DNA from 3 places in the Spiribacter roseus genome. Region 2 is predicted to be linked to each of the others. Evidence: predicted binding sites of a transcription regulator. Region 2 holds the regulator's gene; each other region holds the start of a gene.
The links. The regulator sigma-54, encoded in region 2, starts transcription at its own class of promoters, with help from an activator protein. The targets are predictions, from matches to a motif close to TGGCANGNTNCNTGCTT.
Positions count from the first base shown of each region.

Region 1: the regulator sigma-54 is predicted to act here: its motif matches at 7,556-7,572, upstream of pqqA (pyrroloquinoline quinone precursor peptide PqqA).
Region 3: the regulator sigma-54 is predicted to act here: its motif matches at 7,631-7,647, upstream of glnK (P-II family nitrogen regulator).

Region 1 is NZ_CP016382.1:1,140,516-1,150,828, reverse strand. Features, by position in the region: gene BBH56_RS05665 (sigma-54-dependent Fis family transcriptional regulator) at 1-1,897, shown strand, start outside; gene BBH56_RS05660 (OsmC family protein) at 1,929-2,444, shown strand; gene BBH56_RS05655 (S9 family peptidase) at 3,028-4,314, shown strand; gene pqqE (pyrroloquinoline quinone biosynthesis protein PqqE) at 4,323-5,456, opposite strand; gene pqqD (pyrroloquinoline quinone biosynthesis peptide chaperone PqqD) at 5,446-5,730, opposite strand; gene pqqC (pyrroloquinoline-quinone synthase PqqC) at 5,727-6,476, opposite strand; gene pqqB (pyrroloquinoline quinone biosynthesis protein PqqB) at 6,454-7,368, opposite strand; gene pqqA (pyrroloquinoline quinone precursor peptide PqqA) at 7,408-7,482, opposite strand; gene BBH56_RS05625 (M16 family metallopeptidase) at 7,947-9,248, shown strand; gene BBH56_RS05620 (M16 family metallopeptidase) at 9,248-10,313, shown strand, end outside.
Region 2 is NZ_CP016382.1:1,432,684-1,442,996, reverse strand. Features, by position in the region: gene BBH56_RS07085 (ribose-phosphate diphosphokinase) at 1-355, shown strand, start outside; gene BBH56_RS07080 (50S ribosomal protein L25/general stress protein Ctc) at 404-1,075, shown strand; gene pth (aminoacyl-tRNA hydrolase) at 1,079-1,654, shown strand; gene ychF (redox-regulated ATPase YchF) at 1,663-2,754, shown strand; tRNA gene BBH56_RS07065 (tRNA-Met) at 2,816-2,892, shown strand; gene mgtE (magnesium transporter) at 2,899-4,254, opposite strand; gene BBH56_RS07055 (HPr family phosphocarrier protein) at 4,274-4,561, opposite strand; gene BBH56_RS07050 (PTS sugar transporter subunit IIA) at 4,548-4,976, opposite strand; gene rapZ (RNase adapter RapZ) at 4,973-5,821, opposite strand; gene BBH56_RS07040 (HPr kinase/phosphorylase) at 5,812-6,282, opposite strand; gene BBH56_RS07035 (PTS sugar transporter subunit IIA) at 6,279-6,755, opposite strand; gene hpf (ribosome hibernation-promoting factor, HPF/YfiA family) at 6,761-7,087, opposite strand; gene BBH56_RS07025 (RNA polymerase factor sigma-54) at 7,111-8,580, opposite strand; gene lptB (LPS export ABC transporter ATP-binding protein) at 8,642-9,373, opposite strand; gene lptA (lipopolysaccharide transport periplasmic protein LptA) at 9,379-9,897, opposite strand; gene lptC (LPS export ABC transporter periplasmic protein LptC) at 9,881-10,313, opposite strand, start outside.
Region 3 is NZ_CP016382.1:64,319-74,631, reverse strand. Features, by position in the region: gene BBH56_RS00385 (hypothetical protein) at 1-231, shown strand, start outside; gene BBH56_RS00380 (primosomal protein N') at 289-2,478, shown strand; gene argS (arginine--tRNA ligase) at 2,546-4,306, shown strand; gene BBH56_RS00370 (SPOR domain-containing protein) at 4,309-4,935, shown strand; gene BBH56_RS00365 (NAD(P)-dependent oxidoreductase) at 4,946-5,830, opposite strand; gene BBH56_RS00360 (ammonium transporter) at 5,956-7,203, opposite strand; gene glnK (P-II family nitrogen regulator) at 7,226-7,564, opposite strand; gene ubiK (ubiquinone biosynthesis accessory factor UbiK) at 7,815-8,096, shown strand; gene BBH56_RS00345 (YifB family Mg chelatase-like AAA ATPase) at 8,150-9,643, shown strand; gene BBH56_RS00340 (D-amino acid dehydrogenase) at 9,673-10,313, shown strand, end outside.

The DNA.
Region 1 (10,313 bases), 290 kb from region 2:
CCTCGTCGAGCACTCTCTAGACCCCGGACTGCCTGGGATTGAGGCCGTCCTCGAAGAGCCTCACCTTCGGCGCCGGCGCGATCAGCTGGGGGAATTATATTCCATTGCTAGGGCCGAGATGAGAGACCTCTATCGGCAGATCGCTCAATCGGGGCACTCCGTCCTGCTGACTGATGCAGATGGATATGTTCTGGATCGGCTGGGTGATCCCGGGCTTACTAAGCAGTTTGAGCGAGTTGGGCTACTGCCTGGAGCCGACTGGAGCGAGTCGACGGTCGGCACGAATGGGATCGGTACCTGCATTGCCGAAAAACGCTCGGTGACAATCCATCGGAACGAGCATTTTCTTTGCCGTAATATGGAGCTGTCGTGCACGGCGGCGCCGATTTGTGATCCGCATGGCCGCATGGTCGCGGTTCTCGATGTTTCCTCGGCTCAAGCGAGCTGCGACCGTGAGGTTCCAATTCACACAATCGCTCTCGTGCGGACGTCGGCGCGGATCATCGAAAATCTTTTTTTCCTCAATTATTACCGCAACGAGATTGTACTTCGATTTAACGAAACGGCATCTTCGATCGATTCTCCTAGTGCAGGAATGGTGGCGGTCGATCGAGATGGTCGAACACTCGCATTCAACAAAAGAGCGCGTGATCTATGCGCAATACGGAGCGCCGACTCGGTAGTGAATGAGTCCGTCGAGGAGCGGTTTGGAATAACAGCCAATTCGCTGCACAAGACCGCGTTGGTCCAGGGCGATACCCCGATGCGCCTGCGCGATATTCGCTCCGGCATGGAGCTCATCGGCACATTGCGGGGCCCTTCGATAAAAGCGTCTCCGAACGTAAGGTCTAAGAGAGTTGGTGACGACCCAGCTGGTGGAGAATGTGGCGAGGCTGGGGAACTCTCACTCGATGCGATGGCCCACAATGCCGACGAGCAGGTCAGGCGGATCGTCCGCTGTGCACGTCGCGTGCTAGACCGGGATGTCCCCATCGTCTTGTGCGGGGAAACCGGTACCGGGAAAGAGGTTCTCGCTAGGGCGATTCACAACGCCAGTACACGTCACAAGCGCCCTTTTGTCGCCATGAATTGCGCCGCTATCCCGGAGTCGCTGATTGAAAGCGAGCTCTTCGGCTATCGCCATGGGGCTTTCACTGGCGCGAAGCGAGAGGGTATGCGGGGGAAAGTGCTCGAATCTAGCGGAGGCACGTTGTTTCTCGATGAGATCGGCGATATGCCGTCGGAACTACAGACGCGGTTCCTGCGGGTGCTCGAGCAGAAACAGATCACGCCACTTGGTAGCGAGGAAGTGGTGCCGGTTGAGCTGAATGTCATCAGCGCCACTCACAGAAACCTACAGCAGTTGGTCGAGGACGGGCTGTTTCGCGAAGATCTTTACTACCGCCTCAACTCCATTGCACTCGAGCTTCCGGCGTTGCGGGAGCGGAGCGACAAAGACAGGGTCATCACCGCTGCGCTCACTGCTGAAAGCGGGGGTGATCAGGACGTCTCGATCGATGAGGCCGCGTATCAGCGACTCCTAGACTACCGGTGGCCTGGTAATATCAGGCAACTCCGGCATTGTCTGAGAACGGCTCTTGCACTCTGTGATGACGGCATCATTCGAGTTAGAGACCTGCCTAGGGTAATCGTTGGGGAGGAAGATTTTATTTCTCCCGCTGTGTCAGGCGGCGTATCCGGTCGGGACTCGCTCGAAACGGTTGAAGATGCTTATGGGCAGATTAACAGTCCTTTGGAGGACGCTGAGCGGGACACTCTGCTCAGGGAGCTCAGAAGGCATCGCTGGAACATCACAAAAACCGCGGATAAACTAAACATCAGTCGCAACACGCTGTACCGAAAGCTCAAGAAATACCGCATAGATACCGAGAGCTGAACTCGTTTAAAACCTGAAAGGACACAGATTCATGGACGCACAAGAACTGCGTGCATACCAACAGCCGCTCAAAGAGCACTATAAGGACGAGCCCGAATCGGCGCGAGTCCCCGTTAGTGTCGAGGCGCAGTTGGCCAATGAGGACATCGCGTGCAAGCTTCAGACTTGGTCAGGTGAAGTGGTTGCTGGTCTTCACGCCGCGGCAGGAGGAGATGGTTCACGGGCATGCTCCGCCGATATGCTCCTCCAGGCGCTCGCCGCTTGCGCCGGGGTGACGCTCAAGAGTGTTGCAACGGCGATGGGCATCGAGCTGAGGGAGAGTCGAGTGATCGCTGAGGGCCATTGGGATGCACGCGGCACGCTGGCGCTGGACCCGGAAGTGCCGGTGGGGTTGCGCGACGTCCATTTGCGCTTCGAACTTGAGAGTGACGCGGATGATGCAAAGCTCGGTAAACTGATTGAGTTAACCGAGCGTTATTGTGTGATCTACCAAACACTTGCTTCACCGCCACATCAATCGGCTCGGTTCGTCCGTTCCGACACCTGATGCGCCAAATGCTCTTGTGAACCATACCGTCCTTCCTTGGAGAGACTGGCCTGGCACCGTAGGGGTGGAGGCGCTTGCCGGTCAAAAGCGGGTGACTGGCTTTGCTGTCACGCCAGACGGTTCATCACTCGCTTGGTCAGAGCATGACCCCGCTGACGGTTCGACTCGTCTGCGTGTCGCTGATCGTGACGTGACCACCGTGTGGTCGCCCGACGGCGTCGCGCCGAGATGCCGGGTGCACGGATACGGTGGGCGAGCGATTTGGTCCGGCACCCGGGCCTACCCCTGGATTTTCATACAGGATGAGGACCAGGGCGTGTGGGCCCTGACATCTCAGGGTAAGTCGGTACCGTTACACACGGTGTCTGGCTGCCGCCACGCAGATTGCGATGTCCACCCACCGACCAGCCGCTTGGTGTTTTTGCAGGAGGCCCCGGGTGAGGATCTGACGCGGCTTGTCTTGCTGGATCTCCAATCTGGTGACGCTGTTCACCCGGTTGCTGAGGCCGAGCCCTTTTGTGCCAGTCCTCGTCTCAGCCCGGATGGTCGTTGGGTCGCCTGGATTTCGTGGGCCGAGAATGAGATGCCCTGGACCCGCTCGCGTCTGTGGCGCCTGGACATTGAAAGCGGCACCTACGAGGCATTGACCGACGGTCAGTCTTCGGTAATCGAGCCACGGTGGGGCGCTGATGGATCGCTGTACTACCTCGATGATCGGGCGGGCTGGTGGCAACTTTATCGCCTGGCCGGTCAGTCACGCAGACGATTGGTTGAACTTGCTGCCGATATCGGCCGGCCGCCATGGCAGCTGGCCCACGGGCATCACGTTGGCATCGCGGATGACGTTACGATTGCTGTACAGGTGAACTCGGCCCGTTGCGCTGTTGTAAGTATTCAGCAAACTGGCGTTGTTCGGGACTTTGGCGTTGCCGAGGTGGATATCACGCAGCTTCAGTCTGGCGGCGACGATGTCTGGTATCTCGGCAGCCGAGAAGACGCACCGGCTGCAGTATGTCGACTGGATATGGCGTCGGGCAAGGTCGAAAGAGTGGTCTGCCTGGAAGCCCGCCCGGATTCGGATAGTGTATCGCGGCCGGAGAAGATGGTTGCACAAGGCATGCAGGGCGAGGTTCATGGCTATCTTTACCGCCCCCACTGTCCGGATGTTAGCGGCCCAGAGGCTGGACGGCCGCCGCTTTTGCTACGGGCACATGGCGGGCCAACAGCCATGCGCAGTCCGGCGTGGAATCCAGAGGTCCAGTTCTGGACCGGGCACGGTGTTGCGGTGCTGGAGGTCAATTATGGCGGCAGCAGCGGGCATGGTCGTCACTACCGGGAACGTCTGCGCGGCAACTGGGGCATTACCGACCGTGATGATTGTATCTGTATGGCAGATGCGGTTGCGGCCAGGGGGTTGTGCGATCCCGGGCAGATGTTTATCGCCGGGAATAGCGCGGGTGGGCTAACCGTGTTGAATGCATTGCGTCAGACCGGGCGTTTCCGAGGGGGGTTGTGTCGGTGGGCCGTGACTGATCTGGCTCGGTTGTCTACCCTCACCCACCGCTTTGAACGGGGTTACCTTGACTTTCTGGTCGGCGACCCAGTGCGCGATTCGGCTCGGTATGCCCGTCGCTCGCCGGCGCTGAATGCCCATGAGATCACAACGCCGGTCCTGCTGATCCAGGGCGACGTTGACCGGATCGTGCCCCTCAGTCAGGCAACTGCGATGGCCGATGCGATGATCGCCAATGGTGGCAGCGCAGAGCTTCACGTCTATCCGGCCGAGGGGCACGGTCTGCGCAACGCAGCAAATATCCGGTCCGCGGCGAGTAGCGAGTTGGCGTTCGTCCGGGGAATGCTCGGACATTGAGCATTCCATCACGATAGTGAGCGGCTGTTTTTGACATTGCGCATCACCAACGGGAACTCGTTCTTCCTCTTGTCGGCTGCTTCGACTTCACGGACGACCCGCTCATGGAGTGGCGACTTCGGACAGACCGGGTCGGTCGCCCACGCGTCACCGGCGAGCAGTAAGGCCTGGCAGCGGCACCCTCCGTGGCAGCTATGCAGTAATTCGCAACTACTGCACGGCTCTGGTTGCCAGTCGTGACCGCGGAAGACATTGAACGCATGCGAGTCCTCCCAGATTGCCTGTAAGCGCTCGTCGCGGACAGATGGGAGTTCGATCGGTAGCTCTGCTGCTCCATGGCATGGCATGGCCCGACCATCCGGAGCGACGCCGAGAAACGTTGTGCCCCAGCCGTTCATACACGGTTTAGCGGTTTCGTCGTAGTAATCGGAACCGACGAAGTAGATCTGCATGCGGTTGCCGGCTTTCTCACGCCAATGCTGCGTCACCGCTTCGGCGCGCTGGATCTGCTCGCGTGTAGGCATCAGTGCTGCACGGTTGTGATAAGCCCAGCCGTGATACTGCGTATTTGCAAGCTCAACATAATCGGCACCAAGATCCCAGGCCAGCTGCAGAATGCTGTCAACACGATCGAGGTTGTGGCGGTGCATAACGACGTTGAACACCATCGGGTATTCATGTGCCTTGATTGCCTGAGCCATCCGCTCCTTCGTCGAGAAATGGTGGCCACCCGCGATCTCGTCCGAGGGGCCACCGCTATCGGCTTGGAAGCTAATCTGAATGTGGTCAAGCCCTGCGCGTTTTAATTCGCCAAGACGTGCCTCATTTAACCCCACTCCTGATGTAAGCAGATTGGTATAGAAGCCAAGCTGTCGAGCGTGTCCAACGATCGTCTCAAGGTCTTTACGCAGCAGCGGCTCACCCCCAGAAATGCCAAGTTGAAGAGCGCCCATTGCTCGCGCCTGATCCAGTACCGACAACCACTCCTCGGTCTCAAGCTCGTCGCGATATCGTGCAAACGCAATTGGATTCGAGCAGTAGGCACACTGTAGCGGACAGCGATAAGTTACCTCAGCCAACAACCACAGTGGGATGGGCGTCGCATTGGCAACGGCCCGCACTTCGCTCTCCTCAATAGCCATCGTCTTCCCCTTTCGTTGTTCTCAGCCAGCCCTTGGAGTCGGCCTCTTCCAGAAAAGTGATGACATCCGCTGTCAAATCGGCGCGTGGGAACGCCTGCTGTAAATCGCCGATCAACGCGTCCACAGTCCGGCCGTCGCATCGAGACAGGATCTCGCCGGCCGGCTCGTTGAGTTTGATCATTCCCTCTGGGTAGAGCATGACGTAAGCCGATTGGGCGGTTTCCCATTGAAGACGCATGCCGGCACTCAGCCGGACTCGTACATCGCCGTTCATGGGTCTTCGATCGCCTGATATGGCCGCATACCAATAACAAACGCCAGATACATGGCATCAAGCATTGACCAGAGCACATCCAGTTTGAAGCCGAGCGTCTCCAGCGCCCGTTGCTGAGCCTCGGCACTGCGAAAATGTGCCTGAGTGATTGACAAGCCATGCTCGACATCTCGCCGAGCCTGACCCAGGCGGTTCCGAAAATAGTCAAGCCCGTCACTATCCACCCAAGGATAGTGCTGCGGCCAGGTGGAGAGGCGCGAGCGGTGGGCTTCCGGTGCAAAAAGCTCTGTTAGAGAGGAACAGACCGCCTCCTCCCAGGGCCGTTCACGGGCAAAGGTGATATATCCGTCCACCGCGAAACGCACGCCGGGAAGGACCTCATCGAGAGAGAGCAGTCGCTCACGCGACACACCTACCGCCTCTCCCAACCGCAGCCATGCCTCAATACCGCCAGGATCGTCATCGCGGCCGTCATGATCGATGATTCTCTGCACCCACTCGCGGCGTATCTCCGGATCGGGGCAGTTAGCGAGCAAGGCAGCATCCTTGCGAGGAATGCTGACCTGGTAGTAGAAGCGGTTGATGACCCAGCCCTGCAATTGCTCGCGGGTCAGCTCGCCACGGGCCATCATCTGTTGGAAAGGATGGTGGAGATGGTAATACCGCTCCATTGCTCGTAACCGGCGCTCGAACTCATCGGCCGACAGCGCAGCGGTTATCGGTTCAGAAGCGGATGTCCATGCCATCGTAAGATACCTCGATACCCATCGCCTCTAACCGAGCCCGCTCAGCGGATTCGGGGTCGAGCACAGGGTTAGTGTTGTTGATGTGGACGAGTATTCGGCGAGCGAGAGGGTAGTCGGCGAGCACATCAAGCATGCCGCCCTCGCCGGTCAGCGGCAGATGACCCATTTGGCGCGAGGTCTTTTTGCCGCCGACGACCTTGGACATCTCGTCATCCGTCCACGTCGTGCCGTCCACCATAATAATATCGGCGCTCGCCATCCAGGCGCTCAAACGGTCGTCGATTTCACCCAGCCCAGGAGCGTAAAAGGCTCGTTTTCCGGTATCGGGACTATCGATGACGAACCCTACATTGTCCCCGGGGCGTGGATCTTGCCGGTGGCGTGAGTAAGGAGGCGCCTTGCTGGTGAGCGGGATTGGGAGAATTCGAACGCCGGGTGTTTCGTCGGGCTCGATCGAGTGCCCGTCTAGAGGCAGGTGTGTGACCGACGCACGGCAGTAGTGGCTCAGCATCTCGAAAATCGGAAACCCGGTCCGCAGATCCTCTTCGGTCCGCTTGGTGCAATAGATAGACAGAGGCTCGTAGCTTTCGCGCATCATTAAGAGCCCTGTGACATGGTCAATCTGACTGTCCATCAATGCGATGGCCGCAATCCCAGAGCTTCGCACTGCGCCGGATGGGTGCAGCATTGTATTGTCCAGGATCTGTTGGCGGATATCGGGTGATACGTTTACCAGCAGCCAGTGATGGCCGTCTTGTGATACTGCAATTGATGACTGCGACCGGCGTTCACTGACGAGTCGGCCGCGACGCGCGGCTCGGCAACGGGGCGAGTCGCAGTTCCACTGCGGAAATCCTCCGCCGGCGGCGGAACCGAGAACGCGTATATGCATGGTTGTAAAGCGGGGGCAGGAATCCGCCCCCGCAGGGTCTTATCGAGCTGTTACGTAAAGGTTGACTTCAAAACCCAGACGCATTTCCTGATACTCAGGTTTATTCCACTCCATTTTCTTTTCCTCCTCTCATGACATCTCACCGAGTTTACCCGGCAGCGGTCGACCGTGTCGGCCACCACTGGATATGCAAGGGCCATACCAACCCAAACCATACGCTACATCATTCGAATTTGTTCCGAAATTACACTACGATGCCTCAGGGCTAAGGAGCCCTGTCACGGTTGTGACACACAAAGTCGGGCCGCGCAATCCAGCCTTTCCAATCAGCGACGGGTGGCCGAGCGGTTGCCTCGCCATTGACGGTGATGTCATCTAAAAGATGACATAAAATACCGGGGTTGCTCCCTGGGCCGCGTCCCTGGGCGCGGCCCATCCCCTTGGGCCCTAGCCATTGCCCGCCCATCCCCCGTTCCGCCGGACAGATACCGACACCTGCGTTAGCCATATACTGGCCGCGGCAACCGTGGCTGCTAGACTGTCGATATATTGATTTTCACCCGACCGCGGGAGGAGCCATGTCAACGACCATTGCGCCGTCGATCGAGACTATTGAAAGTACGGTGCTGGACAATGGACTGCGCGTGTTCGTCAAGCCCGACAGCCGGGCTCCGATCGCGGTGTCACAAATCTGGTATCGGGTCGGTTCAAGCTACGAGCAGCGAGGTGTTACGGGGATCTCCCACCTGCTTGAACATATGATGTTCAAAGGCACACCGCGCTACCCGGAAGGTGTGTTCTCGGAAATCGTATCCCGACAGGGCAGCCGCGAAAACGCGTTCACCGGGCGGGATTTCACCGCTTATTTTGAGATACTTGCCGCCGACCGTCTGCCGGTTGCTTTTGAGCTTGAGGCCGATCGGATGGCCAACCTTGATATTCGCGATAAAGCCTTGCAGACCGAGCGCCAGGTGGTTTTGGAAGAGCGCCGGCTTCGGACGGATGATAGGCCCGAGGGTCGGTTTCTGGAGCGCTACGGAGCAGTGGCGGAGGCAGGCACCGCTTATGCGCACCCCGTCATCGGCTGGGCTGACGATATCAATGCCATCGATGAGCATGACCTCAAGCATTGGTATTGGCAATGGTACACTCCTGCCAATGCCAATCTTGTGGTGACCGGCGCGGTGGATCCGAGTGAGGTTTTTGAATTGGCAGAGGCGCACTTCGGGATCCTGCAAGGGCCGCAAGCGGTTCAACCCTGCGATCCGCGCGCCCTGACGCCACCCGGAGAGCGACGCCTTGTTTATCGAGACGCCCAGAGTCAACTCACGCATCTGCGGATTGGCTATCGGGTGCCGTCTTTCGCTACGGCTGAAACCGAAGAGGATGCTTACGCACTAATGATGCTTGCTGTCATCTTGGATGGCGGCGAGGGTGGGCGGCTGACCGATGCGCTTGTCCGTGGCAGCGGTCAGGCAACGATTGTCAGTTCAGCCTACAACGGAATGACACGATTGGATGCGGAGTTCACGTGTCACGCTGTCTGCCCGAACAATCAAACCGAGACGCTTGAGCAGTCCCTAAAGTCACAAATTGCACGACTCTCCGGTGAACCCATTTCTGAAAGCGAATTGCGGCGCGCCAGAAGTCAGCTTATTGCCGATCACTTTCTCAATGCGGATGATATTTTCAATCAGGCCATGCAGATTGGCCAACTTGAAGCGATTGGCGCCGGTTGGGAGACATTTTCGAAGCTCGAGCATAAGGTGCAATCCATTTCTCAGGCGCAGCTACAGGCTGTAGCAGGGCGTTACCTCAAGGCCGAGAATTCCGTTGTCGGCATTCTCAGCCCGTTCGAATCTGAGGCTAAGTGCGAGTAATGGAACTATCGATACAGCATTGGTGTACCGACAATGGTGCCCGTGTTTTTTTCGTCGCTCGCCACGGTCTGCCGATCGTGGATTTACGTATCGCCTTCAACGCCGGCAGTGCTCGGGACAGCACAATGCCAGGTCTCGCGCGCATGACTAGCAATCTTCTGCTTGAGGGAACCGCTGACCGGACAGCCAGTGAGATCTCGCAAGCGCTGGAGCAGCATGGCGCCCGCGCCCAAATCCGCTGCGGCCGTGATACCGCCGATATCAATGTACGATGCTTGAGTAACAGGGTGCATCTGGAGCCGGTCATGCGCACAGTTGGAGACTGTGTTGGTTGTGCTCACTTCCCGTCTGACTCCGTCGATCGCATTCGTCAGCGAATGATCGCTGGGCTTAGCCAAGAGGCAGCCGCGCCGATGGAGAAAAGCGAAAAAGGCTTTACGGCCGCGATCTTCGCCGATCACCCTTACGCAACGTCCCCGGGCGGCGAATTCGATAGCCTGAAAGCGATCGATCCGCAGCGCTTACGGTCGTTTCATGGGCGTTACTTCGCGGCAACCAATGCAACGGTGACGCTTGTGGGCGATCTGTCCAGAGAGCAGGCCGAACGCATTGCCGAACAGATCGTGGTTCGATTACCCGTCGGGGAACGTGCACCGGCCTTGCCCCCTGTCAGACCATTGAGCGCACGGCCCGTGTTGCGGCTTCCCTTTGAGGCCGAGCAAACCCATGTCTCGATTGGCGGGGTTTCACTGTCCTACGGCCACGCGGATCACCCGGCGCTGCATCTCGGTTGCCATATTCTCGGCGGCGGTGGTCTGACCTCGATACTTGCGCGCCGGATGCGCCGTGAGCGGGGCCTCTCCTACAGCAGTGCTTGCAAGCTCACGGCTGGCGCCGCCGGTGGTCGATTTCAGATGAAAACACATGTCCGCAATGAGGCGCTTAGTGAAGCACTCTCAGTCGTGCGGGCGAGCCTTTGCGAGCTACTTGAACAAGGGCCGGATACGGATGCACTCGAATTGGCACGAGAGAATCTGCTGGGGAGCCTACCGTTGCAGTTGGCCA
Region 2 (10,313 bases):
GGCCAATGAACTCGAGGTCATGAACATCATCGGTGATGTCGAGGACAAGACCTGCGTGATTGTCGACGACATCATCGACACCGCCGGGACGCTCTGCCAGGCGGCCGCCGCGCTCAAGGAACGGGGCGCCGGACGCGTGGTGGCGTATATCACCCACCCGGTCCTCTCGGGCCCCGCCATCGAGCGCATCGAAAACAGTCATCTGGACGAGCTGGTGGTCACCGACAGCATTCCGCTGTCCCCCGCCGCCGAGGCCAGTGACCGGATTCGCCAGCTGTCGCTGGCGGAAATGCTCGCCGAGACCATGCGGCGGGTGAACAACGACGAGTCGGTCAGCGAGCTTTTCGTCGACTGATCGTCCCAATCGCCCCTGGTCGCGGGGGCCCTGACGGAGAAAACTGCAATGAGTGTTGAACTGAAACTGGATGCCGCCGTACGCGACGACCAGGGCAAGGGTGCGAGCCGCCGCCTGCGTCGTGCCAAGCGGGTGCCCGGCATCCTCTACGGGGCGGGCAAGAAACCCGTGTCGCTGTCCTTTGACGAGGAACAGGTCCTGCGCCTGATGCGCGAGGAGACGTTCTTCTCCCAGATCCTCGATATCAAGGTCAAGGGCAAGCGGACCGAGAAGGCGATCCTCAAGGATCTGCAGCGTCACCCCTTCAAGCCACTGGTGACCCACATGGATCTGCTGCGGATCAAGGCCGGCGAGAAAATGCGCCAGCAGGTTCCGATCCATCTGCTGCATCAGGACGAGGCCATTGGCGTCAAGCAGGGCAACGGTGTGGTCCACCATGACCTGATCGAAATCGACGTGGAGTGTCTGCCGGACGATCTGCCGACCTCGATCGACGTCGATATCGCCCAGCTGGATGTCGGTGAATCCATCCACCTGTCACAGATCGATGCCCCCGAGGGCGTGGTCTTTCCCGGGCTGGATGTCGAGCACGACCATGATCCGGTGCTGGTCAGCATCCACATGCCGCGCAAGGCCGTCGAGGAAGACGAGGAAGGCGGCGAAGAGGGCGATGACAGCGCCGGAAGCGAGGCCGGTGAGGGCTCGGAGGAGCAGGACTGAGGCCTGTTGGTGCGTCTGATCGTCGGGCTCGGCAACCCCGGGCCCAAGTACGCGGGGACCCGGCATAATGCCGGGTTCTGGTTTGTGGAGCGGGTCGCGGAGCGACTCGGCGTGGATCTGCGCGCCGAGCGCAAATTCCACGGTGCCATCGGCCGTTATCGCGACGCGGGCCTGGATCTGCACCTGCTCTGCCCCGATACCTACATGAATCACAGCGGCCGGGCGGTGGCGGCGCTGGCGCGGTTTCATCGCATCCCCCCGGAAGCCATCCTCGTCGCCCACGATGAGATCGATCTGCCCGCGGGTGTGGTGCGGCTCAAGCGCGGCGGGGGGCATGGCGGCCACAATGGCCTGCGCGACATCATCCCGGCGCTGGGCAGCCGCGACTTCGCCCGACTGCGCATTGGGGTGGGACATCCGGGCAGCAGCGATCAGGTCATCGCTTACGTGCTCCACGCGCCGGGTCGGTCCGAGCGTACGGCCATTGACTCAGCCATTGATGCCGCCGCGGCCCAGTCACCGGCGCTGGCCGCCGGTGACTGGGACCGGGCGCAACAGCAGTTACACACGCGGGAGTAGAGCAATCCATGGGCTTTAAGTGCGGCATCGTGGGTCTGCCGAATGTCGGCAAGTCGACCCTGTTCAACGCCCTGACCAAAAACGGGATCCCGGCGGAGAACTATCCGTTCTGCACCATCGACCCGAACGTCGGCATTGTGCCGGTGCCGGATCCGCGCCTGGATCGGCTGGCTGCGCTGGTGAAGCCGAAAAGCGTCGTCCCCACCACCATGGAGTTCGTCGATATCGCCGGTCTGGTGGCGGGTGCGTCGCGCGGGGAGGGGCTTGGCAATCAGTTCCTCGCCAACATCCGCGAGACGGATGCGATCGCCCATGTGGTGCGCTGTTTTGAAAGCGACGATGTTCATCATGTCGAGGGTCGGGTGGATCCGGTCGCCGATATCGAGACCATCAACACCGAACTGTTGCTCGCGGACATGGAAACCGTGGATAAGGCCATTGACCGCTACGGCCGCCGCGCCAAGTCCAACGACAAGACCGCGATCGCGATGCGTGACGCCCTGCGATCCATGGCGGAAGGCCTTGATGCCGGCGAGCCGATCCGCGCGCAGGCGCTGGATGACAGTGGCCGGGAGGTGCTCGGTGAGCTGCACCTGCTGACCGCCAAGCCGGTGCTCTACGTCGCCAATGTCAATGAAGAGGGTCTGAGCGGCAATGCCGCGCTGGCCCAGCTCGAGCAGCTGGCGGCCCGGGAGAATGCCCGCGTGGTGCCGGTGTGCGCGGCGATCGAGGCCGAGCTCTCGCAGCTTGACGAGGACGAGCGCAACGAGCTGCTGGCCGCCTATGATCTTGATGAGCCGGGCCTCAACCGCGTCATCCGCGCGGGCTACGCGCTGCTGTCGCTACAGACGTTCTTCACCGCTGGCCCCAAGGAAGTGCGGGCCTGGACGGTAACGGAGGGGGCCACTGCCCCCGAGGCCGCCAGTCGCATCCACAGCGACATCCAGCGTGGCTTCATCCGCGCCGAGGTGATCGCCGTCGACGAGTACCTGAGTGCGGGCGGCGAGCAGGCGGCGAAGGAAGCCGGGCGGATGCGTCTCGAGGGCAAGGAGTACATCATGCGGGACGGTGATGTCTGCCACTTCCGCTTCAACGTCTGAGGCATGGCGGGGGTTTGACAGCCACCCCCCGATCACCGGATACTCTGCGGTCTTCCGATCAGGCTACGTAGCTCAGCTGGTTAGAGCACATCACTCATAATGATGGGGTCGGTGGTTCGAATCCACCCGTAGCCACCACTTTCCCTAGAGCAGAAACAGCGTCGCCAGCCCCAGAAAGGCGGTAAAACCGACGATGTCGGTGACAGTGGTCAGAATGACGCCGCCGGCAAGGGCCGGGTCGATGCCAAACCGCTTGAGCACCAGGGGCACCAGCACGCCGGAAGCGGCCGCCGTGCCCAGGTTGATGGTCATGGCCGCGGCGATGATGATGCCGATGGTCGGCCGGCCGAACCACAGCAGCGCAACACCCGCCAGAACCGCCGCCCAGAGCAGGCCGTTGAGCAGCCCGATCCCCAGTTCCTTGAGCAATAGCGCGCGACTGTTACGCGGTGCGATCTGGCCCAGCGCGAGGGCGCGGATGACCAGCGCCAGGGTCTGTGTACCGGCGATGCCACCCATGCTGGCGACCACTGGCATCAGCACGGCCAGCGCCACCACTTCCTGGATGGTGCCCTCGAACAGACCGATCACATAAGCGGCCAGCAGCGCCGTCACCAGGTTCAGTCCCAGCCAACCGGCCCGCCGTCGAGTGCTGGACCAGACCGGTGCAAACAGGTCTTCTTCTTCGCCCAGACCCGCCATGCTCAGGATGGACTGCTCGGCCTCGTCGCGGATCACGTCGACCACGTCGTCGATTGTGATGCGCCCGATGAGACGGCCACGGCCGTCGAGTACCGGCGCCGAGATCAGGTCGCGGTCCTCGAACATGCGTGCCACTTCGCGATCCGACATTTCGGCCGGGATGACGACGGCCTCGGTGTCCAGCAGGTCCTCGACCCGGCCGGCGGGGTCGCGGGTCAGCAGATCGCTGACGCGCAGGATCCCCAGGAAATGGTCATAGCGGCTGACGACGAACAGATGATCGGTCAGCTCGGGCATCTCGCCGCGCATGCGCAGGTAACGGAAAACCACGTCGAGGCTGACGTCCGGGCGCACGGTCACCGTATCGGTGTTCATCAGACCGCCGGCGCTGTCCTCGGGGTAGGCCAGGACGGCCTCGAGGCGCTGACGGTTCTGGTTGTCCATCGAGCGCAGGATCTCGCCGGTGAGCGTTCTCGGCAGGTCCTGCATGAAATCGGCCAGATCGTCCATGTCCATGCCGGAGGTGGCGGCCAGGAGCTCACGATCGTCCATTTCGCGGATCAGCCCGCCGCGCACCTCATCGTTGACCTGAAGCAGCACTTCGCCGCCGATTTCCTCATCCACCAGCTCCCAGAGGACTTTGCGCTGCGCGGTGGGGAAGGATTCCAGGAGATTGGCGATCTCCGAGGGATGAAGCGCGTTGAGCATGCGCTGGGCCTCGGGCACCGTGCCGTCCTGCAGGAGGTCGGTGACCGTCTCGGCGATCCGGCCCTGTTTCTGCTCGCGCTCTTCGACCATGGAATGTTCCTGTCCGGGCTCAGTCGGCCTCGCCGAAGCCGTCGGCGATCAGCGCGGCGATGGCCTCCAGTGCCGCCTGCGCATCGTCGCCACGGGCGCGGAGTTCAATGTCGCTGCCCTGGCCGGCGGCCAGCATCATCAGGCCCATGATGCTCTTGGCGTTGGCGGTGTGGGTCTGGTGGCTGACCTGGATCTCGGCGGCATACCCGCCGGCCAGGGCGGCGAAGCGGGCCGCCGCCCGGGCATGCAGCCCCAGGCGGTTGACGATCTGCACGCGGCGTCGGTGAAGGGCCTCATCCGACGCCATGATTCGCTCCGGGCGGCTCAACGGCCGGCGCCACGGCCTCGAGGATACCATCACGGGCCGCCGCCAACGCCATGCGCGCCAGCGATTCCAGCGATAACTCCGGGTAATTGAGCACACGCAGCAGCATGGGCAGATTGACGCCGGTGATCACCGGATAGCCCCGTCCGCGGGCCACCGCGATGGCGATATTGGCCGGCGTGGCGCCGAACGCATCCGTGAGGATCAGCACCCCGTCACCACTGTCCACGCCCGCCGCAGCCGCCTCGACCCGGCCGAGGGTGGTCTCCGGCGGGTCATGGGGGCCCGGACTGAGCGTGGCGACGGTCAGCGGCAGCCGCGGCAGAATCCCTTCGGCGGTTTCGCGCAGGGCCTTGCCGACCCCCGGATGGGTGACAAGCAGCAGCCCGGCGCTCATGGCAGTTCCCGGTGCCGCACGGTGACGGCGGTGGCGTGCTCGCGCAGGTGGGCACCCAGCGCCTCGACCAGATAGACCGAGCGGTGCTGCCCCCCCGTGCAGCCGATGGCGATGGTCAGATAGCTGCGGTTCTCGGCCTCGAAGACCGGCAGCCAGTCATCCATGAACCCCTGGATCTGCTTGAGATAGCGGGCGACCAGCGGGCTGTCGGCCAGGAAGTCGGCCACGGCCCGGTCGCGCCCGGTCATCGGTCGCAGGGCGGGCTGCCAGTGCGGGTTCGGCAGGCAGCGGCTGTCAAAGACGAAATCGGCGTCGGTGGGGGTGCCGTGCTTGTAGCCGAATGATTCCAGCTGCACCGACAGATGCGTGCGCGATTCGGCCAGTCGGCTGCGAATGATCTGGCGCAGTTCATGCAACGTGGTCTGCGAGGTGTCGACGGTCAGATCGGCACGCTCGTGGAGCGGGACGAGGCGGGCACGTTCCCCCTTGATCGCTTCATTCAGCGGGATATCCGGCCCGCTCAGCGGATGGCGGCGGCGGGTTTCCGAAAAGCGCTTGAGCAGGGTGGCGTCATCCGCATCCAGAAAGACGATTTCGGTGTCCAGGCCGTGGGCGGCGATGGCGTCGAGGATGCCGGGAAAGCGACTCAGCGATGCGGGCTGGTTGCGTGCATCGATGCCCACGGCGTAGTCGGCTTCCTCGCCACTCATTGCAATGTGCTGACCGAATGCATCCAGCAGATCCACCGGCAGGTTGTCGATGCAGTAGAAGCCCGAGTCCTCCAGGGTGGCAAGGGCGACGCTCTTGCCCGATCCGGAGAGGCCGCTGACGATGATCAGTCGCATGCGCTGGCCTCCGGGACCTTCCAGGGCCGCGGTGCGGTCACTGCCAAAAGCTCGATGATCGCCGCGACCGGCCGCTCGGGCGACAGCGCCAGTTGGGCCAGTCCGATGCCGTGGATCGTCAGGGTCTGCCAGTCCGCCGTGGCGCTTGCCGGGCGTCGGGCCCGGGTCAGTTCGATGGCGCAGTCGATGGGTGACCAGTCGGCCACCGCACCGGTGCCGAAGTGATCGCCGACCGCAATGATCCCCGGCCCGCGCAGGCACAGCCGCCCGCGACCGGCGTCCGGTGCCCGGCCGATCAGCCGGTCACCGCGGTGTATGACCATCACGGCGTCATCGGCCACCAGCTGATGACCGGCGCGCAGCAGCATCAGCGCGGTGTCACTCTTGCCCATGCCCGCCTCGCCCCGAATCAGGACGCCCACACCGTTGACCCGCATCAGCGTCCCGGGGATCTGGCTCATGCGTCGGGCGCCCCGTCGTCGCTGCCGGTCATGGTGGCGTAGAGCTCGGCGTCGCTGCGGCACTGGCGCAGCCGCGTGCACAGGTGTTCGTCGCGAAACAGCTCCGCGAGCCGGGCGAGAATGCGCAGATGCTCATCGTTGCTGTGCTCAGGCACGAGGAGGGCGAGCAGCAGATCCACCGGCTGGCTGTCGGCGGCGTCGAAGGCGACGGGTTTATTCAGACGGACCAGGGCGGCACGCGGGGTTTCGATATCGGGACTGCGGGTATGGGGCAGTGCCACCCCGCGCCCCAGTCCGGTGCTGCCCAGACGCTCACGCACGATCAACCCCTCGAAGATGGCGCGCGTGGCGTCGCCGCCCGCCCGGGTATCGGCCATGAGTTGCTCGCTCATGCGCTCCAGGGCGCGTTTCTTGCTGGTGACGTCGACCCCGCACTGCGTGCGCGTCACCGACAGCAGTCGGGTAAGCTCCATGATGCTCAGGGTTCCAGATTATCGCCGACGCGTCCCTGCTCCGGATGATGGTCGCTGCGCTTTTCCTTGTGCTTGACGACTTGGCGGTCCAGCTTGTCGACCAGCAGGTCGATGGCGGCATACATCTCGCTGGCGGTGGACTCGGCGAACAGCCGGGCGCCGCTGACCACCAGGGTGGCCTCCGCCTTACGGGTCTTTTTCTCGACGGTCAGAATCACATGGACGTCGACGACATGATCAAAGTGGCGCTCGAGGCGCTGGAATTTCTCCTCGACGTAGTCACGCAGCGCGTTGGTGACATCGACGTGATGGCCGGTAATGTCGATTTTCATGATTTCCCCTTATGTTTTCTTCTTCAGCGTAGCCGTTTGCGTTGGGTTGACGAGGCGATCCCCATGACTTCCCGGTATTTGGCCACGGTTCGCCGCGCCACGTGAATGCCCTCCCCACGCAGCGTCTCGGTCAGCCGTGAATCGCTGAGTGGCTTGGCCGGATCCTCTGCCGCCACCTGCCGGCGGATGCGCGCGCGAATGGCCGTCGCCGAGCACTCACCGCCGTCGGCCGTCGGGACATGGCTTGAGAAAAAATGCTTGAACTCCAGCGTGCCCTGGGGCGTGAGGATGTATTTCCGCGAGGTGATCCGCGATACGGTCGATTCATGCATGTCGATGGCCTCGGCGACATCGCGCAGCACCAGTGGCTGCATCGACTCTTCACCATACTCCAGAAACGCCTGCTGGCGCTCGACGACGCATTCGGCCACGCGCTGCAGCGTGTCGCGCCGCGACTCCAGGCTTTTGATCAGCCAGCGTGCCTCCTGCAGGTGATCGCGCAGCAGGCTGTTGTCACGGCTGCTGTCGCCCCGCCGGATCAGGCTCGCGTAGTAGTCGTTGATGCGCACCCGGGGCGAAGCCTCGGGGTTGATCTCGACCTGCCAGCGGCCGTTGACCCGCCGCACCCGACAGTCGGGGACGACGTAATCGGTGCGGGTTTCGCCGAATCGCGATCCGGGATGGGGGTCGAGTCGGCGGATCAGCGACAGGGCCACGTCCAGCTGTTCCTGGTCGACCTTCAGGTGCTCGCGCAGCGCGACCTGCCGGCCTGGGCTGAACAGTGACCAGTCGGCTTCAATGGCCTGGCGGGCGGTCTGGCGCCCGGGCGTGTCCGGCGGCATGGCGTCGATCTGGATCTGCAGTGCCTCGCGGGCGTCACGGGCGCCGATGCCGATCGGGTCCATGTGCTGGAGGATCGTGAGGACGGCGTTGATGTCGTCCTCGTCGATGTCGGCGTCGACATCGGCGTCGAGGGCGGACCGCAATTCGCTGACCGGCTCGGCCAGATGCCCGCGCTCGTCCAGGGCATCGATCAGTGCGGCGGCGATCTGACGGTCGGTTGCGCCCAGGCTGGACAGATCGACCTGCCACTGCAGGTGATCGCGCAGCGAATCGGCGGGGGCCGCCTGGCGATCGAGAAAGTCGCTGCCGCCGTCGCCTTCCGCCGTGGCGCCCGCCGGCCCGTTATGACCGGTGTCATCCCAGTGCTCGGAGACCGCCATGCCCTCGCCCAGCTCGGTGGCGTCGGTGGCGTTCGAACCCAGACGCTCTTCCGACGGATCGGGGGTGGCCGGCGTCGTCCCCTCGGGCGCGGCGGCTGCGGCGGCGTGATCGGTGTCGTCTTCGGGCTCGAGCATGACGTTGGACTCGAGCGCTTCGCGGATCTCGAGCGCCAGCTCGGCCGCCGGCAGCTGCAGCAGCCGGATCGCCTGCTGCAGCTGGGGCGTCATGGTGAGCTGTTGACTGGCCCGAAGTTCAAGCGACTGCTTCATTGTTCCCCGCGTGCGAATTGGTCTGGATAGCGTAACGCCGGCTGTCCGGCGCCCGCCAGTCTCACAGGTGGAAGTCCTCGCCCAGGTAGACCGCCCGCACCTCGGCGTTGTCGAGGATCATGCCGGGGGTCCCGTCGGCGATCACCCGGCCGGCGTTGAGGATGCTGGCACGGTCGACCAGGGCCAGCGTCTCGCGGACGTTGTGATCGGTGATCAGTACGCCGATACCGCGCTCCGCCAGGTGTCGGACGATGCCCTTGATGTCGCCCACCGAGATCGGATCAACGCCGGCGAAGGGCTCGTCCAGCAGGATGAAGCGCGGATCGGCGGCCAGCGCCCGGGCAATCTCAACGCGCCGTCGCTCGCCGCCCGACAGGCTGATCCCGGCCTGGTCACGCAGATGCCCGATGCCGAACTCCTCCATCAGTGCCTCCGCCTGCTCAAGCCGAGCCTGGCGCGACAGCCCGTCACGGGTCTCGAGCACGGCGAGCAGGTTGTCGAGCACCGGCAGCCGCCGGAACACCGATGCCTCCTGGGGCAGGTAGCCGATCCCGCGCCGTGCCCGGGCATGCATGGGGAGGCTGCCAATGTCATCGCCATCCAGCCGGATGACCCCGGCGTCCGCCCGGATCAGGCCGACAATGATGTAAAAGCTGGTGGTCTTGCCAGCCCCATTCGGGCCCAGCAGACCGACGATCTCACCACTCTGCAGGCCGATGGAAACCCCATCCACCACTGAGCGTCCGCGATAGGTTTTTGACAGCCCGTGGGCCTCGAGCTGGTTGCGCGCCATGCCGGTCAGTCCGTCGCAGGGTTGACGCTGACATTGACGCGCTCGTCGTCGTCAGCGCCGCTCTCGGCAACGGTGCGGGCGGTTTCGGGGTAATGCGTGACGGTGCGTCCGGTCACTGTGTTGTCGCCCTGCCAGAGGCGTCCGCCCTGTTTGAGGATCAGCCGCTCGGGACCGGCGACGAAGTATTCCATCCGCGGTGCCTCGGCCCGTCGCGGGGCGGCATCCGCCACGGTCTCGCGGTAGGTGGCCGGGGTGCCGTCCACGGTCACCTGCTCGAGCTCGCCCGCGCCATTGCTGAATACCCGCATGACGTCGCCGGTGATGCGCAGGGCGCCGCGCGTCAGCACGACGTCGCCGCGATACACGCTGATGCCCTCGGCCTCGTCAACCTCGGCGCGGTCGGCCACCAGCTCCACCGGTGGCGGGGCGGACGCCCCATCGCCGTCTTGGCCATGCGCGACCGGCACGGCCACCACAAGCGCCAGCAGGGCGCCGATCCAGAGTCGCTCAGGGTGAAGCCGCATCGTACACTCCCTCTACATCGTCCAGCAGTTCAAGGCGCTCCTGCGCAAACCATACCCGTGCGCCGACGGCATCCACCCGCAGCCCGGGGCGGGTCATTGTGACGGGCTGGTCCGTCTCGGCGTAACGCTCGGGGATTCTTGCATCCAGTCGCTGGGTGGTCAGCCGGGTCCGACCCTCGGCGGTCTGGCGCGTCATCACGACATCGCCGCGCAGCCGGGCACGGGTGTCGTCATCACCGATCCAGCCATGGTTCGAGCGGCCCCGCCAGGGCGGGCCCCGATCCGTCTCCACCCGCCAGTCCGGGGAGACGAGGCGCCAGCTGCCGTCCCGCGGGTTGTGGCGCGCGTCGGGTGATCGTACCCGCCAGCTGATTGCGCCGTCCGCATTGGTGGTGGTCAGTGTAACCGTGCGGGCA
Region 3 (10,313 bases), 560 kb from region 2:
ACACCGGCCGGTGCCCTGCCGCTCAACTTTGAGCTCGAGGCCAACAGCCTCGAGGAGGCCATGAATGCTTTCCCGCCCGCCGCCCAGGCAGCGCTGGAGCAGACCATGGAGCAGCTCAAGGAGATGCAGCGTGAGCAGGCGTCACGCATCATGACGCCCGATCAGATGGGCGGCGGGGGTGCCCCGGGTGCCGGTGGCGGCATGCCGGGCGGCGGCATCCAGATGCGCTAGCGCCCCGTGGCCGTCGGGGCTGCCGGCCCCGGCGGTCCGACGACGTCCGCCCCGCCCATGACCGATATCATCCGAGTCGCGGTGGCGGGGCCCTTCACTGAGGCCCTCGACTACCTACCCCCCGCCAACGGTCCCGCGCCGGCCGTGGGCGCCCGTGTCCGGGTTCCGCTGGGGCGCCGCGAGCGGGTGGGGATCGTCACCGCCGGCCCCACCGCCAGCGATCTGGCCGCCGACCGGCTGCGACCGATCATCGATGTCATCGACCCGACGCCGCTGCTCGATCCCGCCACCATGGCCCTGATCGAATGGGCCGCCCGCTATTATCACCACCCGCCGGGCGAGGCCTATCTCACCGCCCTGCCGACACGGCTGCGCCGTGGCGATCCGGCGACGCCCGGCCAGTCCACCGCCTGGCACCTGACCGACGCGGGTCGTGCGGCTCAGCCCGACGCCCGGGCGCGACGGGCACCCCGCCAGCGCCAGCTGCTCGAGGCCCTGCAGCGCAGCGGCACGCTGACCCCCGTGCAGCTCGCGGGCATCGGTGGCGACGCCCGCAGCGTGCTCAGGCGTCTGGTCGAGCAGGGACTGGCGGCCACCGATACCGCCCCCGACTACGGCCTGTTGCCGGGACGCGCCGATCAACCCGGCGCCGCCCTCAATGACGAGCAGCAGGCCTGCGCCGCCGCCATCCGCCCGACGGCCGGGCATGCCGCCATCCTGATCGACGGCGTGACCGGCAGTGGCAAGACCGAGGTCTATCTGGACGCCATCGCCCGCACCCTCGAATGCGGGCGGCAGGTCCTGGTCATCGTCCCCGAAATCGGCCTGACCCCTCAGCTCGTGCAGCGCTTTCAAAGCCGTCTCAGCGGGCGGATCGCCATCCTCCATTCGGGGCAGGCCGATGGCGAGCGCCTCAATGCCTGGCTGGCGGCGCGGGCAGGCGTGGCGGACGTGGTCATCGGCACGCGATCGGCGGTATTCGTGCCGCTGGCCCGGCCCGGATTGATCGTCATCGATGAAGAGCACGACGCCTCGCTCAAGCAACAGGAGGGGTTTCGCTACTCGGCGCGGGATCTGGCGGTGCTGCGCGCCTACCGCAGCGACGTCCCCGTTGTCCTCGGCTCGGCGACGCCGTCGCTGGAAAGCCTCGCGAATGCCGCGCAGGGGCGCTATCAACACCATGCGTTGACCCAGCGGGCCGGTCATGCCCGGCCGCCCTCAATGCAGCTGCTGGACATGCGCGGTCAGCCCACCCGGGAAGGCCTCTCGCAGCCGCTCATCGACCGGGTACAGAGCCATCTGGATGCCGGCGGTCAGGCCCTGCTATTTCTCAACCGACGCGGCTTTGCCCCGACACTGATCTGCCATGAATGCGGCTGGCTCGCCGAGTGCGATCGCTGCGACGCCCGCTATACCTATCACCGCGGGCGTGGCCGCCTGCACTGCCATCACTGCAATCGCGAGCAGCGCCTGCCACACCACTGCCCGAGCTGCGGCAGCGTCGATCTGCGCGCACTGGGATTGGGTACCGAGCGGATCGAGGCGGCGTTGACCGAGGCCTTCCCGCATACCCCCCCGGTGCGCATCGACCGCGACAGCACCCGCCGCCGCGGCAGCTTCGAGCAGGCCATGCAGCGGGCGCAGACCGGCGAGACGCGGCTGATCCTGGGCACCCAGATGCTCGCCAAGGGCCATCATCTGCCGGCGGTGACGCTGGTCGCCATCGTTGACGCCGACCAGGGCCTGTTCGGTGCCGATTTTCGGGCGCCTGAGCGGCTCGCCCAGCAGGTCATTCAGGTCGCCGGGCGGGCCGGCCGGGCCGAGCGGCCCGGCGAGGTGGTCATCCAGACCCATCACCCGGAGCACCCGCTGCTCCAGCAGCTGCTGCACGGTGGCTACCCGGCGTTCGCCCGGACGGCACTGGCCGAGCGTGAGGCCGCCGGACTGCCGCCCATGCGGGCGATGGCACTGATCCGCGCCGAGGCCACCGACCGTCACGCGCCACTGGCCTTTCTACGCGCCGCCGTGCCACTGGCCCCCGCCGACGACGCGGTGGAGCGGCTCGGTCCGTTTCCCGCACCCATGGAGCGACGCGCCGGTCGCCATCGCGCCCAGCTGATGCTTCTGGCCGACAGCCGTAGCAATCTGCAGGCCGTGCTCAGCGGCTGGCTGCCGGCACTGGGGCGGCTGCCCGAGGCGCGGCAGGTGCGCTGGTCGGTGGATGTCGATCCGGCCGAGTCGCTGTAGCGCTTGAAGACTGCGACCGAGGCCGGATAATGGTCGCTCGTTTGCCAACCGGATATTGAACACCCCGATGAAAGAAGAACTCGTCGATCTGCTGAGTCAGGCCCTGCAATCCCTGGCCGCCGCCGAATCCCTCAGCCTTCCCGACCGGATCGACATCCAGCTCGAGCGCGGCCGCGGCAGCGGCCACGGCGACTACGCCAGCAACCTCGCCATGCGTCTGGCCCCGGTACTGCGCCAGAACCCCCGCGAGCTGGCGACCCGGCTGGTGGCCCATCTGCCGGTGCATGCCCACATCGATCAGGTCGAGGTGGCCGGCCCCGGGTTCATCAACTTCTTTCTCACCCGCGATGCGGCCAACGCCGTCATCGCCCGGATCCACCGCGAGGGCCGTGAATTCGGCCGCAGCCACTATGGCCGGGGCCAGCAGGTGATCGTCGAGTTCGTCTCGGCCAACCCCACCGGCCCGCTGCATGTCGGCCATGGCCGCGGCGCCGCCTTTGGGGCGGCGCTGGCCGACGTGCTCGAGGCGACCGGCCACGCCGTCCATCGCGAGTATTACATCAACGACGCCGGGCGGCAGATGCATATCCTCGCCGTCAGCGTGCTGATCCGCTATCTGGAACATCGTGGCGAGTCCATGGCCTTTCCCGCCAACGGCTATCGCGGCGACTACATCCACGGCATTGCCCGCGATCTGGAGGCCGAGGCCGGCGAGCGCTACCGCATCACCGCCGCCGAGCTGACCGCTGGTCTGCCCGCCGATGCCCACGCCGGCGGCGACAAGGAGGCGTATATCGACGCCCTCATCGCGCGCGCCCGGGGCCTGCTGGGAGAAGGCCGCTACGAGGAGATCCTCGAAGCGGCGGTCACCGCCATCACCGGGGATATCGCCGAGGACCTGGCCGCCTTCGGTGTCCGCTACGACCGCTGGTTCAGCGAGCGCGCACTGGTGCGCACCGGCGCGGTGGAGCATGCCCTCGAGCAGCTCCAGGCCGCCGGCGCGCTCTACGACGCCGAGGGTGCCCGCTGGTTCCGCTCCACCGACTATGGCGATGACAAGGACCGGGTGGTGCGCCGGGCGGATGGGCAGACCACCTACTTCGCCTCGGACATCGCCTATCACCTGAACAAGTTCGAGCGTGGCTTCGAACAGGCCATCGATGTCTTCGGCGCCGATCATCACGGCTACATGGCCCGCGTGCGGGCGAGCCTCGAGGCGTTTGGCCATGCCACCGACGCGCTCACCTTCCGGCTGGTGCAGTTCGCCATCCTCTACCGCGGCTCCGAGCGCCTGCCCATGTCGACCCGTGCCGGCGAGTTCGTCACCCTGCGCGCCCTCCGCGACGAGGTGGGCAACGACGCCGCCCGCTTTTTCTATGTCATGCGTCGGCCCGAACAGCACCTCGACTTCGACCTCGAGCTGGCCAAGTCGCAGTCCAACGACAACCCGGTCTACTACATTCAGTACGCCCACGCCCGGGTCTGCAGCGTACGCCGGCAGAGGCACGAGCGCGGGATCGAGCATGACCACGACAACGGGCTGAGCCATGTCGACCGGCTCGACGCCGATCATGAGCAGGCCCTCATTCAGGCCCTCGGCCGCTACCCCGAGGCGCTCGAGTCGGCGGCGGCCAATCACGAGCCGCACCTGCTGGCCGCCTACCTGCGCGAGCTGGCCGGCGCGTTTCACACCTACTACAACGCCCATACGTTCCTGGTCGACGACCGCGACCTGCGCGATGCCCGCCTGACGCTGATCGAGGCCGTGCGCCAGGTGGTGCGCAATGGCCTCGATCTGCTGGGCGTCTCGGCACCGGAACGCATGTAGACATGGCAGCGAAGGGCAGCACCCGCCGCAAGCCGGCCCGCAAGAGCAATGGGCAGGCGAGCCGTCCGACCCGCGCCCGGGCGGCGTCGGGCCGTCGGCCGGGTGCCATTGTCTGGGGGGCGACGGGGCTGGCCGTCGGCCTGCTGGTGGCCCTGGTGGTGCACCTCGAGCATCGCCGGCCCGATGCACCCCGCGCCGACGCAACCGCAGACAGTGAAGCGGCCCCCTCGCCGGCGACGCAGGACGATCAGCCGCGGTTCGAGTTCTATCGCCTGCTCAACGAGCAGGAGGTGGAAGTGGGCGAGCGGGATGACGGCGGGGAGCCGCCCGCACCGGCCGTGCCCGAGGCCGATCCCGCCGCTGATCCACCGGCCGCCCCCGAATCGGACGGCACCCGCTATCTGCTGCAGGCCGGCTCGTTCCGTCAGGCGGAGGATGCCGATTCACTGAAAGCCAGCCTGGCGCTGCTGGGCATCCAGGCCCGCGTCCAGGTGGTCGAGCTGCCCGGCGGCGAGACCTGGCACCGGGTTCGCGTGGGGCCGTTCGCCGATCTCGAGCAGGTCAATGGAGTCAGGGCGCGGATGGCCGATCAGCAGATCGAATCCATCCTCCTCCAGGCCGGCGGCTGACCCGCCCGGCCTAGAGACTCTTGCGGTTGCCCGATTCGAACAGCTCGCGCTTGAGGCGGAACAGCGCCGAGGTGTCCTCGTCGCCGTAGCCCTGATCCAGCAGGCGCTCATAGTGCTTGATGGTCATCTCCACCAGCGGCAGATTGACGTCGAGCTTCTGCAGCAGGTCGCGGCACAGGTTGAGATCCTTGTGATGCAGCGACACCCGGAAGCCGGGCTCAAAATCGCCGGCCAGTATCCGGCTGCCACGGCGCTCGAGCAGACGGCTTCCCGCCGCGCCACCGGTGAGAACCGGCAGCAGGCGCTCGGTGTCGAGGCCACTCGCCTCAGCGAATGACAGTGACTCGCTGATCGCTTGGACGATGCCGGCAACCATCACCTGATTGACCGCCTTGGCCCGCTGGCCACTGCCCACCGGCCCGAAGTGCGTCGCGTCGCTGCCGATGGCCTGCAGGGCCGGGCGCACCCGCTCGAGCACCGCCGGGTCGCCGCCCACCATGATCTGCAGGGTGCCGGCCTCGGCGCCCTCGGGGCCACCGGTGACCGGCGCATCCAGGAACGTCGCGCCCTTCGCCTCCAGCATCGCGGCGGCCTCGCCGGCCGCGTCCACGCCAATGGTCGAGGTATCGATCACCACATCACGCGGGCTGACACCCGCCGCCAGCGCCGCAACCACTTCCAGCACATCGGCATCCGCGCGGACGCAGGTGATGACCACATCGCAGGCGTCGGCAAGCGCCGTCGCATCGTCGGCCACCGGTACGTCCAGCTCATTGCCGAGGGCATCGGCCGTGGCCCGCGTGCGGTTCCACACCCCCGCGAGCAGTCCATCGGCGGACAGGTTCCGCGCCATCGCCCGGCCCATCACGCCCAGTCCGGCAACACCCACTTTCATGCTTGTCTCCCTATCGTGCGTCAGCCCATCTGAGGCCCGGCAGTCTAACGCAGGTGCTCATCCTGCCCCAGAAAAAAAACGGGCGCCCGAAGGCGCCCGTGGGTCCGTGGTTCAGCCGGTCCGCGTTAGCGCGGGTTGCTGAACTCCGGATAGGCCTCGACACCGCATTCGACAATGTCGAGCCCGGTCTCTTCATCCTCCTCGGAGACACGCAGTCCGATCACCGCCTTGAGGATGGTCATGAGGATGTAGCTGACGCCAAAGGTCCAGACGAAGATCGTCACCAGACCGATGATCTGCGGCCCGAAGCTGGCGCCTTCATTCCACAGCGGCACCGCCAGGACACCCCAGATGCCGGCCGTGCCGTGCGCGGAGATGGCACCCACCGGGTCGTCGAGCTTGAGCTTGTCGAGTCCGACGATGGAGAACACCACCAGCACGCCGCCGACAACGCCGATCAGGGTCGCGCCCAGCAGACTCGGCACGTTGGGACCCGCGGTGATCGACACCAGACCGGCGATACCGCCGTTGAGGGCCATGGTCAGGTCGGCCTTGCCGAACATCAGGCGCGCGGTGACCAGCGCGGCGACGACACCACCGGCAGCGGCCAGGTTGGTGTTGGCGAACACCAGGGCGACCGCGTTGGCTGAGCCGGCGTCGGAGAGCTTGAGCTCGGAGCCGCCGTTAAAGCCGAACCAGCCGAACCACAGGATGAACACACCCAGCGTCGCCAGCGGCATGTTGGCACCCGGAATCGGCTTGACCTCGCCATTGGGGCCGAACTTGCCCTTGCGCGGGCCCAGCACCATCACCGCCGCCAGCGCCGCGGCCGCACCGAACATGTGGACGATGCCCGAGCCGGCGTAATCGGAGTAACCGACCTCGGCCAGGAAGCCACCACCCCAGCTCCAGAAGCCCTGGATGGGATAGACCAGGCCGGTGACGATCACCGTGAACAGGAGGAACGTCCAGAGCTTCATCCGCTCGGCCACGGCACCCGAGACGATCGACATCGCGGTTGCCACGAACACCACCTGGAAAAAGAAGTCGGAGATGTTCGAGTAGTAGGCATCGCTGCCCGCGGCGATGTCCGCCGGCACGTTATCCGATGCGCCGAGAATGCCGCCGATGGACGGAATGACGCTGCTGATGCCGCCGCCATACATGATGTTGTAGCCGATCAGCATGTACATGATGCAGGCGATCGCGTAGAGCGAAACGTTCTTGGTGAGGATCTCGGTGGTGTTCTTCGAGCGCACCAGGCCCGATTCGAGCATGGTGAACCCGGCGGCCATCCACATGACCAGCGCCCCGGAGATCAGGAAGTAAAAAGTATCCAGCGCGTAGGCCAGTTCGTTGAATTCTGCAGACATGTTTCAGACTCCCAGTGATTCCTTAGAGTGCGTCTTTGTCGGTTTCACCCGTACGAATGCGGATGGCCTGTTCGACGGGCGAGACAAAGATCTTGCCGTCGCCGATCTTGCCGGTGTTGGCCGCCTTGCTGATGGCCTCCATGGCGCGTTCGACAAGATCATCGTCGAGCACGACCTCGACCTTCATCTTGGGCAGGAAATCGACGACGTACTCAGCCCCCCGATAGAGCTCGGTGTGGCCTTTCTGACGGCCAAATCCCTTGACCTCGGTGACGGTGACGCCCTGCACGCCGATCTCCGAGAGTGACTCCCGGACATCGTCGAGCTTGAAAGGCTTGATAATCGCAGTGATCAGCTTCATGCCTGAACTCCCCTGTCGGGACCGGATCCCCCGGTGCCCATGAACGATATAAATGCACCAGAGTTTATGCACGGACCGTGCCAACGAGCGGGCGCTCAGCGATCGGCGACCTGATCCTGTGCATCGCGGGCAATATGCACTTTCTCGGTGCAAACTCCGTTCATCGGACGCACCAAAATGAGTCGCCCCGTGGATTGGGAATTGCCCGCGAACGCCTTAAACTGGCCCGACAGTCAACGGAGGCCGAACAATGCTCGATCCGAAACAGCTTGACGACATGGCGAAGCGCTTTTCCGAAAACCTGCCCAGCGGGCTGCGCGACTTTCAGGCGGAAGTCGAGAAGAACGCCCGGGTGGCGCTGCAGAGCACTTTCAGCCGGATGGAGCTCGTCACCCGCGAGGAATTCGACGCCCAGGCCAAGGTGCTTGCCCGCACCCGCGAGCGCCTCGAGGCGATGGAAGCCCGGGTCGCGGCGCTCGAGGGGACGCCAACAACCGGCGAAGCGGCACAGCCGGACGACGCCGCCGACTGATTCCCGCCCGCCATACGCGGGGTCCTCAGCTTCGCACAGGGAGGTGCGTCGCCATGGCACTGGCACAGATTCAGGCCCGCGCGGCGGTGGGCATCGACGCCCCGCGCGTGGGCGTCGAGGTTCATCTGGGCGGCGGTCTGCCGTCGCTGTCCATCGTGGGATTGCCCAATACGGCGGTGCGCGAGGCCCGCGACCGGGTCCGCGGGGCACTGACCACCAGCGGTTTTGAATTCCCGCGTCGCCGCATCACCGTCAATCTCGCCCCCGCCGATCTGCCCAAGGATGGCGCCCGCTTCGACCTGGCGATTGCGCTGGGCATCCTCGTGGCCTCCGGCCAGATTCCCGGACAGCATTGCGGGACCACCGTGTTCTGCGCCGAGCTGGCGCTGTCCGGCCGCCTGCGTCCGGTCAACGGCACCCTGCCCGTGGCACTGCGCTGTACCGCCGCCTCGGAAACCCTCGTCGTTGCCGCCGACAATGCCGCCGAGGCCGCGCTGGCGGGTGGCCCCGTGCATGGCGCCGATCATCTGCTCGATGTGACCCGGCATCTCGGCGGCAAGCGTCCCCTGCCACCGGCGCAGCCCAGCGGGCGCGGCCATGCCCCGGCAGGCCCCGATCTGCGCGATGTCATCGCCCAGGCGCCGGCGCGGCGGGCCCTTGAAATCGCCGCGGCCGGCGGCCATAGCCTGCTGTTCTGCGGCCCGCCCGGCAGTGGCAAAAGCCTGATGGCGGCGCGCCTGCCAGGCCTGCTGCCCGCCATGACCGATGCCGAGGCAATGGAGTCGGCATCGCTGCACTCCATCGCCGAGGGTTGCTTTGACCCCGCTCACTGGGCCCGACGCCCCTTCCGCAGCCCCCATCACAGCACATCGTCGCGGGCACTGACCGGCGGTGGCATGCGCCCGCGGCCCGGCGAGATCTCGCTCGCCCACCACGGGGTGCTGTTCCTCGACGAGCTGCCCGAATTCCCCCGTGAAGCCCTCGAGGCCCTGCGCGAGCCACTCGAGACCGGCGAAATCAGCGTCTCGCGGGTCAACGCGCGGCTGCGCTTTCCCGCCCGCTTCCAGCTGATTGCGGCCATGAACCCCTGCCCCTGCGGCTACGAGGGTGACAGCGACCATGACTGCCGCTGCACGCCGGCGCAGATCCGTCGCTACGGCAACCGCATCAGCGGTCCGTTGCTGGATCGCATCGATCTGCAGGTGCGGGTCCCCCGGCTGACCGCCGCCCAGCTCGACACCTGCACTGAGGGCGAGTCCAGCGACGCGGTGGCCCGCCGCGTCCAGATCGCCCGCGAGCGCCAGCTGGACCGTGACGGGATCCCGGCCAGTCATCTGTCGGTGAGCGCGATGCGCCGCGTCGGCCAACTCGATGCCGCCGGCCGGCAAATCATGCGCCAGGCCACCCAACGCTTTGGTCTGTCGGCACGCGGCTGGCACCGCTGCTGGCGGATCGCGCGCAGCATCGCCGATCTCGACGGCGCTGCCGACATACGGGAACACCACATCGCCGAAGCACTGTCCTATCGTGAGCGGGTTCAGCGTTAAACTGAACGCAATACGTCAGGGGAGGTTCAGTGAATATCATCGTGATGGGCGGCGGCCTGGTCGGCGTGGCCACGGCATGGTATCTACTCGAGGGCGGTCATTCGGTGACGCTGCTCGACCGGGCACCGGAACTGGCCTCGGAGGCGAGCCATGCCAATGGAGCCATGCTCCACGCCAGCCACACTGAGCCCTGGAATACCCCCCAGGCCCTGGGCCAGCTGCTGCGCTGGATGGGGCGCGAGGACTCACCACTGCTGCTGCGGCCCGCGCAACTGCCGCGCCTGATGGGCTGGGGACTGGGATTCCTGCGCTACAGCCGCCCCCATCACCACGCCCGCAACACGGCCGTCAACGCGCGTCTGGCCACTTACAGCCTGCAGCGCATGCGCGAGCTCGAGGCGGAAACCGCCATCGACTATACCCAGGCGCACAACGGCATCCTCAAAATCTTCCGGCATCCCGAGGAAATGGAGACCGCCCGCGCCAGCAGCCGCCTGATGGCGGACTCGGGGGTGCGCCACGAGACGCTGAGCCCCGCCGGGATCAGCCAGCGCGAGCCGGCACTCGCCGATATCCAGGCGGAACTCGCCGGCGGGTTCTTCTACCCCGACGACGCCAGCGGTGATGCCCGCCTTTTCTGTCAGCGGCTGGGCGAGAAGGCCGTCGAGCG